Regions from separate parts of the Alteromonas sp. AO-Serp genome, predicted to be linked through region 2. Evidence: predicted binding sites of a transcription regulator. Region 2 holds the regulator's gene; the other holds the start of a gene.
What was found. Region 2 encodes sigma-54, which starts transcription at its own class of promoters, with help from an activator protein. Its sites were predicted from a motif close to GTTGGCACGNNNNTNGNNT; they were not measured.
Positions count from the first base shown of each region.

Region 1: the regulator sigma-54 is predicted to act here: its motif matches at 2,490-2,508, upstream of fliE (flagellar hook-basal body complex protein FliE).

Region 1 is NZ_JAFLMX010000002.1:41,658-48,285, forward strand. It holds gene QVA83_RS00285 (sensor histidine kinase) at 1-979, shown strand, start outside; gene QVA83_RS00290 (sigma-54-dependent transcriptional regulator) at 996-2,333, shown strand; gene fliE (flagellar hook-basal body complex protein FliE) at 2,575-2,910, shown strand; gene fliF (flagellar basal-body MS-ring/collar protein FliF) at 2,923-4,617, shown strand; gene fliG (flagellar motor switch protein FliG) at 4,630-5,670, shown strand; gene fliH (flagellar assembly protein FliH) at 5,710-6,492, shown strand; gene fliI (flagellar protein export ATPase FliI) at 6,485-6,628, shown strand, end outside.
Region 2 is NZ_JAFLMX010000240.1:2,438-9,065, forward strand. It holds gene kdsC (3-deoxy-manno-octulosonate-8-phosphatase KdsC) at 1-521, shown strand, start outside; gene lptC (LPS export ABC transporter periplasmic protein LptC) at 518-1,096, shown strand; gene lptA (lipopolysaccharide transport periplasmic protein LptA) at 1,065-1,619, shown strand; gene lptB (LPS export ABC transporter ATP-binding protein) at 1,622-2,347, shown strand; gene QVA83_RS16325 (RNA polymerase factor sigma-54) at 2,421-3,902, shown strand; gene hpf (ribosome hibernation promoting factor) at 3,933-4,220, shown strand; gene ptsN (PTS IIA-like nitrogen regulatory protein PtsN) at 4,234-4,677, shown strand; gene rapZ (RNase adapter RapZ) at 4,762-5,607, shown strand; gene QVA83_RS16345 (HPr family phosphocarrier protein) at 5,607-5,879, shown strand; partial or broken gene mgtE (magnesium transporter) at 6,054-6,628, shown strand, end outside.

The DNA.
Region 1 (6,628 bases), on a different contig from region 2:
AATGCCTGCGGGCGTTATCGTTATAGACGGCAAAGGGATCGTACGCCAAGCCAATGAACAAGCGAAAGCACTGTTAGGTGAACCGCTGGAAGAGGAAGTGTGGCGAAGCATTATCACGCGCTCATTCAAGCCCCGCGCTGACGACGGCCACGAAGTCTCACTTGTTGACGGTCGCCGAGTGAAGCTTTCTATCACGCCATTAGAAAATGAGCCTGGACAATTAATTGTTATTACCGACTTAACCGAAACGCGGCAGCTGCAAGCTCGCGTGAGTCATATGCAGCGTTTGTCTTCTTTGGGAAAAATGGTGGCATCCCTTGCTCACCAAATTCGTACGCCTCTTTCTGCGGCCATGCTCTATGCGTCTAATTTAACGCGCAAAGGCTTGGGACAAGAAGCACAAACTCAATTTGCAAACAAGCTAACTGACAGGCTTAAAGAGCTAGAGAGTCAGGTTAACGACATGCTGCTTTTCGCTAAGTCAGGGGAAGAACAAGTGGTCAGCCAAATTAGCTTGGGAGAGTTGTTTACTTCAATTGAAGGCAGTGCCCAAACCATGACGGCTCAAGCACAGCAAACGCTAACTTTTAGCGGCTTCGATAAAAACGTATCTATTACCGGTAATCTTACAGCGCTTCAAGGCGCGTTATTAAACCTTGTTCACAACGCGAGCCAAGTTACTCCGAAAGGGGAGTGCGTGCACGTAGAAACTGCAGTGTCTGATGAACGTTTGCATGTGGCCATTATAGATAAAGGTCCTGGCGTACCGGATAAACTCAAAAACAAAATTTTTGAACCGTTTTTCACAACTAAAACTCATGGCACGGGCCTTGGTCTTGCGGTGGTTAAATCCGTCGTAAACGCCCACAACGGTTTGCTGAGCGTATCAAATATGCCAGAAGGTGGGGCGTGCTTTAGTGTGTCTTTGCCGTGTGTGGTGAACGCTCAATCTTCACAAACATTGACTCATGTTGCGTAGGTCATAGGAGAGAATAATGTCTAAAACTACCATTTTAATTGTTGAAGATGACGCAGGATTACGCGAAGCACTCCTAGACACCCTTCTGTTAGGTAACTATGAGGTTGTTGCCGCTGACTGTGCTGAAGAAGCGTTAATGGTGTTGTCTTCGCGCTCTGTCGATTTAGTGGTAAGCGATATTCAAATGGGCGAAATGAGCGGTTTAACGCTACTTAAAAGTATCAAAACTAAGTACCCCAATATGCCGGTGCTGTTGATGACAGCCTATGCCACTATTGATGATGCCGTGCAGGCAATGCGCGATGGCGCTACAGACTATCTATCAAAACCGTTTGCCCCAGAAGTACTGCTTAATTTAGTGGGACGCTACGCGCCGGCTCAAAAAATAGAGTCTCGCACGCCTATTGTTGCTGACCCTTCAAGCTTGAAGTTACTTGAGCTTTCTCGCAAAGTCGCGAAGTCCGACGCCACTGTGATGGTAATGGGACCAAGCGGTTCGGGTAAAGAAGTGCTGTCTCGCTATATTCACGATCAGTCGCCGCGAAGTGATGCGCCATTTGTCGCCATCAACTGTGCAGCTATACCAGAGAACATGCTAGAAGCGACCTTGTTTGGTTACGAAAAAGGTGCGTTCACCGGCGCAATCCAAGCTTGCCCGGGTAAATTTGAACAAGCCCAAGACGGTACGCTGTTACTTGATGAAATAACCGAGATGGATTTGGCGCTTCAAGCTAAACTGCTACGCGTGTTACAAGAGCGCGAAGTAGAGCGTCTTGGCGGACGTAAAACCGTTAAGCTCAACGTCCGTGTTATTGCTACAAGTAACCGAGATTTGAGAAAAGCAGTGGATGCGGGAGAGTTCAGAGAAGATTTGTACTACCGCTTAAATGTATTCCCTATTGAGTGGCGCCCGCTATCGGAACGTCCGGGTGATATTGTCCCTCTCGCCGAACATCTGGTTCAGCGTCACGCTAGTTCTCAAGGGCTGGGTACTATCAGGTTAAGCGCAGCAGCACGCAATAAGCTGTCACAATACAGCTGGCCAGGGAACGTTCGCGAACTAGAAAACGTGGTTCAACGGGCGCTTATTTTATGCGAACACAATGAAATCGACGCCAGCGATTTAATGATTGACGAAGACATGACTGCACCTGTTGAGACACCGCAAGAGCATGTTGAAGATAATAGGCTAGGGTCTGAGCTGCGCTACCAAGAACATCAAATTATCCTCGATACGTTGGTGTCGTGTAACGGCAAGCGTAAAGATGTGGCAGAAAAGCTCGGCATTAGTCCAAGAACCCTTCGTTACAAATTAGCGCGCATGCGCGAAGACGGTATTGAAGTGCCCGCATAAGGTCGCTTTCTACACTTTCGGTTTCCTCGTCCTTATCCGTCGCCTCTGTAGTAAAGAAGGCGGCGGTTTTTTGTTGCTCACACTAAGTCAAACGCCATAAATTTGGCTAACCCTCTTATTTTTTATTTATCTTATTGATATGTATGGATTTTTAAAGTTGGCAAGCCCTTTGCTAAATCCCCTCTATACATAAGTTATACGCCGATGTTCAGGCGGTCTCGAAAAAGCACTAGGAGTGGTTATGGACGTTAAAGCCAATAGTTTGTATCAAGAAATGCAGAACATGATTGGGCAAACTCGTCTTCAAGTTAATGAGCCTCAACAGCAGCCGCTTAGTGAAGTTAATAGCTCGGCAAGTGATTTCTCGACCATGCTAAAGAATGCGGTAGATGGTGTAAACGGCATGCAGCTCGAATCAAAAGACGCGCAGCAGCGTTTTGAAATGGGCGACCCTAACTTAAGCCTAGCTCAAGTTATGCTGACGAAAGAAAAGGCGGGCATTGCTTTTGAAGCCACTGTTCAAGTACGTAACAAAGTACTTGAAGCCTATAAAACAATAATGAATATGCCGGTGTAGGTGGAGTAGGTTATGGCTGAAGCTACAGGTACAAACCTTACGGTTCCTGATCAAAATCAAGCAGTGGACAATGAGCCAGAAAACAAATCTGGTTTTATGGACACTTTAGGTAGCGCAGATATGATGCGCCAAATGGCCCTTGTGGTTGTTTTGGTAATCTGCGTCGCCATCGCTATTTTTATTCTTATCTGGTCGCAAGAACCTGATTACCGTCCACTTGCGAAAATGGAAACCCAAGAGCTTATTGAAACCCTCGATTATATGGATGCGAACCAAATCGACTATAAGCTTGAAGGCAATATTGTTTACGTAAGAAGTGACGAATTCCAAAATATTCGTTTAGGCATGACCCGCCAAGGGTTAACTAAGGTCTCTGATGCCGGTACCGATATCATTATGCAGGATATGGGGTTTGGCGTGAGCCAGCGTGTTGAGATGGAACGTCTAAAACACGCCCGCGAGCAACAAATCGCGGCCACTATCGAAGATATCGCAAGCATTCAAAAAGCCCGTGTCTTGTTAGCTATGCCTAAAGAGAACGTATTTGCGCGAAGAGAGAAGAAAGCGTCGGCAACCGTTGTGCTAACGGCTAAGCGCGGTGCCGTTATTGCCGGTGAAGAGGTTGACGCTGTTGTCGATATTGTGGCGTCTGCAGTGCAAAACATGGAGCCGTCTAAGGTAACCGTAACAGACAGCAATGGTCGTCTGCTTAACTCAGGCTCTCAAGATTCTATGAGTGCTCGTGCCAGAAAAGAATACGAGATTGAGCGCCAGCGTGAGCAAGAGTACTTAGAAAAAATTGACGCGATACTGATTCCAGTATTGGGCATAGGTAACTACACAGCACAAGCTGACGTTACCATGGACTTTACAGCTATGGAACAAACACAGCGTAGCTACAACCCTGATTTACCTGCGGTTCGCAGTGAGATGATCATGGAAGAAAACAGCGTAGGTGGCGGTGTTGGCGGTATTCCTGGTGCACTGTCTAATCAACCTCCATTAGATTCTAATATTCCAGAAAATGCAGTGGGCGGTAGTCAGCAAACTATGCCTGGTCGCACAGCGAAAGAATCAACACGTAACTACGAACTTCTTCCCACTATAAGTCATACCAAGAAACAATCCGGGGTTATACGCAGATTAAGTGTGTCTGTCGCGGTAGACTATACCCAAGTTGCGGGTGAAGATGGCGCGATGACGCCAACACCGCGCAAGCAAGAAGAAATCCTAAACATTCGTCGACTTTTACAGGGCGGCATTGGCTTCGATGTTACTCGTGGTGACTCCTTAGAAGTTGTTAGCGTACCCTTTACCCGTATGGATGCAGGTGAAATTGAAGATGCGCCTATTTGGGAACAACCCGGCTTTCTACCAATTCTTAAGCTAGTTGTTGGTGGTTTGGTTATAATAGTGCTTATCATCTTCGTGATTCGTCCTATGCTTCGTCGTCTTATCAATCCTGACGAGTCTAACGACGCCGATGATTTTGATGCAGATGAAGGTTTAGACTTAGGCGATGACACCATTAGCATGCTGACGTCTGATTTTGATGAAGGCCAGGTAGGCTTTGCACCAGACGGCTCACTTATGCTGCCTGATCTACATAAAGACGAAGATGTACTTAAAGCCGTACGCGCCCTTGTGGCCAACGAACCTGAATTATCAGCCCAAGTAGTGAAGGGCTGGTTAATGCAAGACGAGTAGTGAGATAAGATTATGGCTGAAGAACTTGCCAATGTTGACGAGCCGTCATACGACGTCAGTAAATTAGAAGGCGTAGAAAAAGCGGCCATCTTGCTGCTGAGTCTTTCTGAAGAAGACGCCGCCCAGATATTGAAACACTTAGAGCCCAAGCAAGTACAAAAGCTCGGCACTGAAATGGCAAAAGTGGACGATATGACGCAAACCAAAATTACGGCGGTTCATAAGCACTTTATCGAAGAAATTCAGAATTACAGTACCATTGGCTTCCAAAGCCAAGACTTTGTTAAACGTGCGCTCACAGCCGCGTTAGGTGAAGATAAGGCCGCAAACCTAATTGATCAAATCCTGATGGGAAGCGGTGCAAAAGGCCTAGACTCATTGAAATGGATGGATTCTAAGCAAGTAGCCAGCATTATTCGTAATGAGCACCCGCAGATTCAAACTATCGTATTGTCTTATTTAGAGCCTGAACAAAGTGCTGAAATATTGGCGCAGTTCCCTGAAAAAGTGCGACTCGACTTGCTAATGCGTATAGCAAATCTAGAGGAAGTTCAGCCGGCTGCACTACAAGAGCTGAACGAGATCATGGAGAAACAGTTTGCAGGTCAAGCGGGTACACAAGCAGCCAAAATGGGCGGCTTGAAGTCGGCGGCGAACATCATGAACTACCTAGATACTGCGATAGAAGGTCAGTTAATGGACGCTATTCGCGAGCAAGACGAAGAGATGAGCCAGCAAATTCAAGACCTGATGTTTGTATTCGACAATTTAGTCGATGTAGACGACAAGGGTATTCAGGCCATTCTGCGCGAAGTACAGCAAGACGCGCTGCTTAAAGCCATTAAAGGTGCTGACGAAGAGCTCAAAGACAAAATTATGCGCAACATGTCTAAGCGTGCTGCTGAAATGCTTAATGATGACTTGGAAGCGCTTGGCCCTGTGCGTATTAGTGAAGTGGAAACAGCGCAGAAAGAGATCCTTTCTGTTGCCCGTCGACTTTCTGACTCTGGTGAAATCATGCTTGGTGGTGGCGGTGGCGAAGAGTTCCTGTAGGAACGCTAGTCCCGTCACTCATTTAGCCTAGGTAAATATATGAATGCCAAAAAAAGTTTCAGCGAAAACGAAGTAAATGAAGCTAAAAAATGGGACCTACCTTTCGTTGATGACCCCACTGCACCCCGAGAAAACGAGCCGACCAACGCGTTAAACAAACGTTCGGACTGGAAGTATGAACCGCCTGAAGTTGAGGAAGAGATTAAGCCGCCTACCGCTGAAGAAATAGAAGCTATACGTCAGGCTGCTTATGATGAAGGTTATCAGGAAGGTAAAGAAAAAGGTTTTGAAGAAGGAAAAGCGCAAGGCCTTGAAGCAGGTTTAGCGGAAGGTAAAGAGCAAGGTCACACCGAAGGACTTGAACAAGGGCTTGAAGAAGGCCGCCAGCAAATGACGGCACAAGCCGAAGTGTGGCAAATGCTTGCTGAAAAATTTCACGACCCACTCTCGCAAGCCAACGATGAAACCCGAGATCAATTGGTAAAACTCGCCGTTACTCTTGCAAAAGCAGTTATTAAAACAGAGGTAAGTACTAACCAACAGGTTATAATGCAGGCGTTAAGCGAAGGTATTAAAGCGCTACCAATTAATCAAGCTGACTATCAAATTCATATGAATCCTGAAGATATTGAATTGGTTAAAGAGCATTTTGGTGAAGAGGAAATTACCAAAAAAGGCTGGAATTTGGTTGAAGCAACAGCAATGGAACGCGGTGGCTGTGACATTACCACTGTGCAAAATGCCGTAGATGTGTCGATTGAGCGTCGATGCCGCGACGTTATCGATAAGTTTCTTTTAAACCAAGGTTTATCTAATGACTAGCCCTTGGCATGCCCATTTTGAATCACTTACTAAACAAGTGACATCGCCACCCGTTGTTGCAGCGGGAAAATTAGTTCGGGGCATAGGGCTTACCCTTGAAGCTGTAGGTTGCCAGCTGCCGGTGGGCAGTCAATGT
Region 2 (6,628 bases):
ATGACTCGCTTTTCGCAAAACTAGCCAAGATAAAGTTGCTGGTATGCGACGTTGATGGTGTGTTCTCAGATGGCCGAATTTACTTAGGTAACGACGGTGAAGAACTTAAAGCATTCCATACCCGTGATGGATATGGTGTAAAAGCGCTAGTGAGCAATGGAGTGAATGTCGCTGTTATTACTGGACGTCGCTCTGCCATTGTTGAAAATAGAATGAAGGCACTGAATGTTGCACATATAATTCAAGGCGAAGAGAATAAAGCAGACGCGCTTAGTGACCTGATGAAACGCCTTGAGTTAAACACTGACGAAGTGGCTGCGGTAGGTGATGACATGCCAGATACGGGTATGTACAAGCACGTTTCAGTTAAAATTGCGGTTGCCGATGCCCATCCTTACGTAGCAAAACAAGCAAACTGGATTACGACCCTTCCCGGTGGGTTTGGCGCGGTCCGAGAAATATCGGATACCATTTTGCAGGCCAAAGGGGTAGCAAATGAGATTTTTGGAGCTAGTGTATGAGCCTGTTTGGCTTTAATCGCTTAGGATTAAGTATATCGGCGCTATTTATTCTGGCGATGCTGATGTACATCCCTACGTGGATGGAAGAGCAGCCTGAAACGCAGGGAAATCGTGAAAACGATGCGCTAAAGCCCGCCTACAAAGCAAAAAATCTAACCACTACGCTGTACAATCAAGACGGTGAGTTAAATCACAAAGTATTTGCAGAATCGATGGAGCATTACGACCAGCTTGGCTTTGTATTGTTTCAGCAACCTAAATACACCCTTTATACAGAAAACGCGTCATCACCATGGGTGGTAACCGCTGATGAAGGTACACTATACAATAACGAGCTAATCCAGCTGGAAAACCAAGTTAATATTGAGAACCAAACTGGCGATGACTTTGTCAGAAGTATATCGACCGAGTACATTCAAATTAATTTAGAAACCAAGCAAATGACATCTGACCAACCCGTTGAAATACTGGGCACCCAATATGTCATTTTAAGTAATGGGTTTAACGCGAATTTACGCACACAAGAATACGAGCTTTTAGATCATGTACAAACCACTTATTCCCCTAGCAACTAGTTTATTGCTTGCCATCGCTAGCGGTGCGGTACACGCCAGTGAAGATGATTTTTCGCAGCCCATAAAAATAGGCTCGAACACCCAGTTTATCGACGGTAAAAATAAAACCGCGTTGTACAAAGACGACGTACTCATAACTCAAGGCTCTTTGGTTATTGAAGCTGACGAAGTGGAAGTAATTGCCACTGACGGTGGTGGTCGTGAAATATTTATTGCTAGAGGAAAGCCTGCAAGCTATTCCCAGCAATTGGAAGACGGCACGCCAGTTTCGGCAAAAGCTAATGAAATACGCTATGAAGTGGTGAACCGAACGATTTCTCTTGCCGGAAACGCAGAGTTGAAACAAGACACCAGTAAAGTACAGGGTGACAACATCACGTTCGATATGATTACCGAGCAATTGCTAGCGACTGGCGGCGCAGGTAAGGATGGTGAGGGTCGAGTGACCACAGTATTCACGCCTGAGACCATTCGCAAAACTTCGTCTAAGAAAGACAAAAAAGACAACGAGGGCAATGAATAGCAATGGCAACTTTGAGCGCTAAAAATCTTGCTAAGGCTTACAAGTCACGACAGGTTGTACGAGATGTAAGCCTGTCTGTCTCAACGGGTCAAATTGTTGGTCTTCTTGGCCCAAATGGCGCTGGTAAGACCACCACATTCTACATGATTGTTGGTTTAGTGAATCTGGATAAAGGCAAGATTGAAATCGACGACAATGAGCTAACTCATCAGCCCATGCACGAGCGTGCACGCCGCGGAATTGGCTACCTACCGCAGGAAGCCTCTATTTTCAGAAAGCTCACAGTGCATGAAAATATCATGGCCATTTTGCAAACCCGTAAAGATTTAAATTCACAACAGCAAGAAGAAGAAGCAGATGCGCTACTTGATGAATTTAATATTAACCATATACGTAATAGTACGGGGATGAGTTTGTCAGGGGGCGAACGCCGACGCGTTGAGATTGCCCGCGCTCTGGCAGCAAAACCGCAATTTATTTTGTTAGACGAACCATTTGCTGGTGTTGATCCAATATCAGTTAATGATATAAAGAAGATAATACAACATCTTCGCGATAGGGGGATTGGAATCCTTATCACAGACCATAACGTACGAGAGACATTGGATGTTTGTGAAAAGGCGTACATTGTGAGTCATGGCGAGCTTATTGCGCAAGGAACGGCGGAACAGGTTTTAAGTAATCAAAAAGTAAGGGATGTATACCTAGGCGAACAATTCAGGCTATAGTTAATGTAACCGAATTGTCATTTTTCAGTTTCGCTCTGGTATATTCAATTTAGAGCATTTAAATAAGACGTAGATGAAACCATCTTTACAGCTAAAATTTAGCCAACAACTTACCATGACACCACAGCTTCAGCAGGCCATTAAACTGCTGCAGCTTTCTACACTTGATCTTCAACAAGAGATCCAAGAAGCGCTCGATTCTAATCCGCTATTAGAAGTTGAAGAAGGTAACGACGAGCCGCAACTAGAAAAGAACAATATCGACAACGATGACAGCGGCTCTGAGGCCACTGCTTCTGCATCTAGTGACACATTAGAAGCCGGCGATGCACTTGAGAAAAACGATCTTCCCGATGAGCTGCCAATCGACAGTACGTGGGATGAATACTACTCTGCTTCATCTTCGCCTGCTCCGGGTCCATCCAATGACGACGAGCAAATCTTCCAAGGTGAGACTACTGAAGATATTCAAGAGCACCTTCTTTGGCAAATGCGCCTTACCCATTTCTCGGATACCGATCGCGCAATCGCTACAGCAATCATCGACTCTATTGACGAGTCAGGTTATTTAACCGTTACCCTTGACGATATTTTAGAAGCGGTTAACGATGATGATATGGAAGAGCCGATTGAAATGGACGAAATAGAATGTGTGCTTAAGCGCATTCAGATGTTCGACCCTATTGGTTCTGGCTCTCGCTCTCCACAAGAATGTTTGATGGTGCAATTGCGCCAGTTTTCAGAAGACACACCGTGGCTTGCTGAAGCAAAGCAACTGATTGAAGAGTACTCTGACTTACTGAGCAGCAAAGACTATCGTACGCTTATGCGTAAAAGCCGATTGAAAGAAGATCAGCTACGCGAGGCAATGCGTTTACTGCAAACCTTGAATCCTCGCCCAGGTAGTGCTTTAGTTACTAAAGAGCCTGAGTACGTTATTCCTGATGTCTCAGTAACCAAGAAAAATGGCCGTTGGGTGGTTGAGCTGAACCCCGACAGTCTGCCTAAGTTAAGCGTAAATCAACAATACGCTGCAATGAGTCGCCGTGCCAAGAATAGTAGCGATTCACAATTCATCCGCTCACACATGCAAGAGGCTAAGTGGTTCATAAAGAGCCTTGAATCTCGTAACGAAACCTTAATGAAGGTTGCAAACTGCATTGTGCAGCAGCAAATGGGCTTTTTTGAGCACGGCCCGGAAATGATGAAACCAATGGTGCTAAATGATGTCGCAGAAATGGTAGATATGCACGAATCCACTATTTCGCGAGTGACAACGCAAAAGTACATGCATACGCCACGTGGAATCTTCGAATTGAAGTATTTCTTCTCAAGCCACGTTGCAACAGAGTCTGGTGGTGAATGTTCATCTACAGCGATTCGTGCATTGATCAAGAAATTAGTGGCCGCTGAAAAGCCTAGCAAGCCGCTAAGTGATAGCAAGATTGCTTCATTGTTGGCCGAACAAGGCATTAAAGTTGCCCGGCGAACAATAGCAAAGTACCGGGAATCGTTGTCGATCCCGCCGTCGAACCAACGCAAAAGCCTTATTTAATCGGGCTTAATAATATAAGGAAGACGAAATATGCAAATCAACCTTACTGGTCATCATGTCGAAATCACCGACTCTTTGCGTAATTATGTCGATACGAAGTTCAGCAAACTTGAACGTCACTTTGATCACATTTCTAATGTGCATGTCATCCTGAACGTTGAAAAATTAAATCAAAAAGCCGAAGCGACCGTTCATTTAAGTGGCGCTGAAGTATTCGCATCCTCAGAAAATACCGACATGTATGCGGCGATTGACAGCATGGTTGATAAACTCGACCGGCAGGTAATCAAGCATAAGGAAAAACTGAAAAAACATTAGTAGTTAATTAAGCATGGATATACAAGCCATCGTAAGTCTGGACCGCACCGAGTGTGCGGTTCAGTGTAATAGTAAAAAGCGAATTCTTGAGATCATCGCTGATATCGCTGCCAAGCAAAACGAGAACATTGATCAGGCAACGATACTCAACAGTTTGATGGCTCGAGAGCGTATGGGTAGTACAGGCATTGGCAATGGTATCGCCCTGCCCCACGGACGCCTGCCGGGCCTTGAGAAAGTGATTGCCATTGTTGTAACCAGCACGCCAGCAATCGACTTTGACGCCCTTGACGAGAAACCCGTAGACATCTTTTTTGCGCTACTCGTTCCCGAGGAACAGACCGAAGGACACCTTCAAACGCTGGCCACCGTGGCTGGTAAACTAAGCGACAAAGAAACGATTAAAGCAATACGTCGCGCAACGACAAGCGACGATATTCTATCTGCATTAAGTTAAACATTAAGCGCCTATTAACCGTTTAGTAGGCGCCTAATTCAACAACGCGTATGTGATAAAACCAGAGTATTAGGGAGAAAGTAGGTGAAGCTGATAATAATCAGTGGTCGTTCGGGGTCTGGTAAGTCTGTCGCACTTCGCGCATTGGAAGATTTAGGTTATTACTGTGTTGATAATATCCCTGTAAACTTACTTCCCACCTTAACCCATACAGTTGTTGACGAGTACGATCAGGTTGCGGTAAGTATCGATGTGAGAAACTTACCTAAAAATCCTGACGATTTGGTAGAAATTCTAGACTACCTGCCTTCTTCGTGGTCGATGACCATTGTTTACATTGACGCGAGCGATGATGTACTGGTTAAGCGTTTTAGCGAAACACGTCGTCTTCACCCTCTCGCCAAGCTTAATAAATCGCTTTCAGAAGCCATTAAAGCCGAGTCAGCCCTACTTGCTCCTATTGCTGAACGCGCAGATTTATATTTAGACACAGATAAGCTTACCATTCACCAACTGGCAGAGTTAATTCGAGAGCGTATCTTGGGTAAGAAAAGCTCACGCCTTGTGCTTGTGTTTGAGTCGTTTGGCTTTAAGCACGGTATTCCTAAAGATGCGGATTACGTTTTTGATGCCCGCTTTTTACCTAACCCCCATTGGGAGCCCGACCTTAAACATCTGACCGGATTAGACGCACCAGTAGAAGTATTTTTGGGGTCGCAGCCTGTAGTGACCAAGTTCATTTGGCAAATTCAGAATTTAATAACGACATGGCTGCCTCATTTAGAGCGCAATAACAGAAGTTACGTAACCGTAGCGATTGGCTGTACTGGTGGCCAACACCGTTCGGTTTATATCGCACAGACCCTGTCGAAAACCTTCAGTGAAATACACCCTGATGTTCAAATTCGTCATAGAGAGCTGAATCAGTAATGACTATTCAAAAAACGCTAACTATCGTCAATAAGTTAGGGTTGCATGCAAGAGCGGCGACCCAACTGGTTAAACTGGCTAATCAATTCGACGCTAAAATCATCTTAAAAAAAGGCGATAAAGAAGCAGACGCAAGCAGTGTATTGGGATTAATGATGCTTGAAAGCCATCAAGGTGAACAGGTAGACGTGATTGTGGACGGCAGTGATGCTGTTGATGCACTTGCAGCTATTGAAGAGCTTATTGAGGGCAGATTTAACGAAGACGAATAGTCTTACTTGCCCAATCCATTGACCAATTAATCAACACTTAGCGCAGTTATCTTAAAATCCTGCGCAAAACCTACGCAATTATCATGACAGACTCATCATAATTGCGATATTCTACGCCCACTTAGGCTCTATGGCCTGCATTGTTCATCTTTTAGCTTGTAGGAATAACGCCTTATGGCAGAAGCGCTTGTTTCTAAATACGTACAAACTCAGTTACGCGCACTCAACGCTGCGTTGACCAACGGTCAATTCGTATCTGTACGTAAGCTTCTGCTTGAATTACCGCCTTCAGACGTCGCCCACATTCTTGAATCTAGCCCTAGCAGAACCCGTGACGAATTATGGGAGCTCATTGATGGTGACTTTCACGGCGACATTTTAGAAGAACTGTCTGACGATGTTCGAAACGGTATCATTACAAAAATGCTTCCCGCTAATGTGGTTGACGCACTTGAAGAGATGGATACCGATGACTTAGCAGAGACGCTAAGCAGCCTTCCCGAGCCAGTATTGGCCGATATTCTAGATTCGATGGATGCACAAGATCGCGTGCGCGCAGAGCAAGCGCTGTCTTACGGTGAGGAAACCGCTGGTTTCATCATGAACACCGACACCATCACATTACGTCCAGATGTGACCATTGACGTGGTTCTGCGCTATATCCGCTTAAAAGGTGAGCTACCTGAGAATACGGATACGTTTTACGTGGTAAACCGAACTGACAACCTTGTTGGTATTGTTCCGGTTAC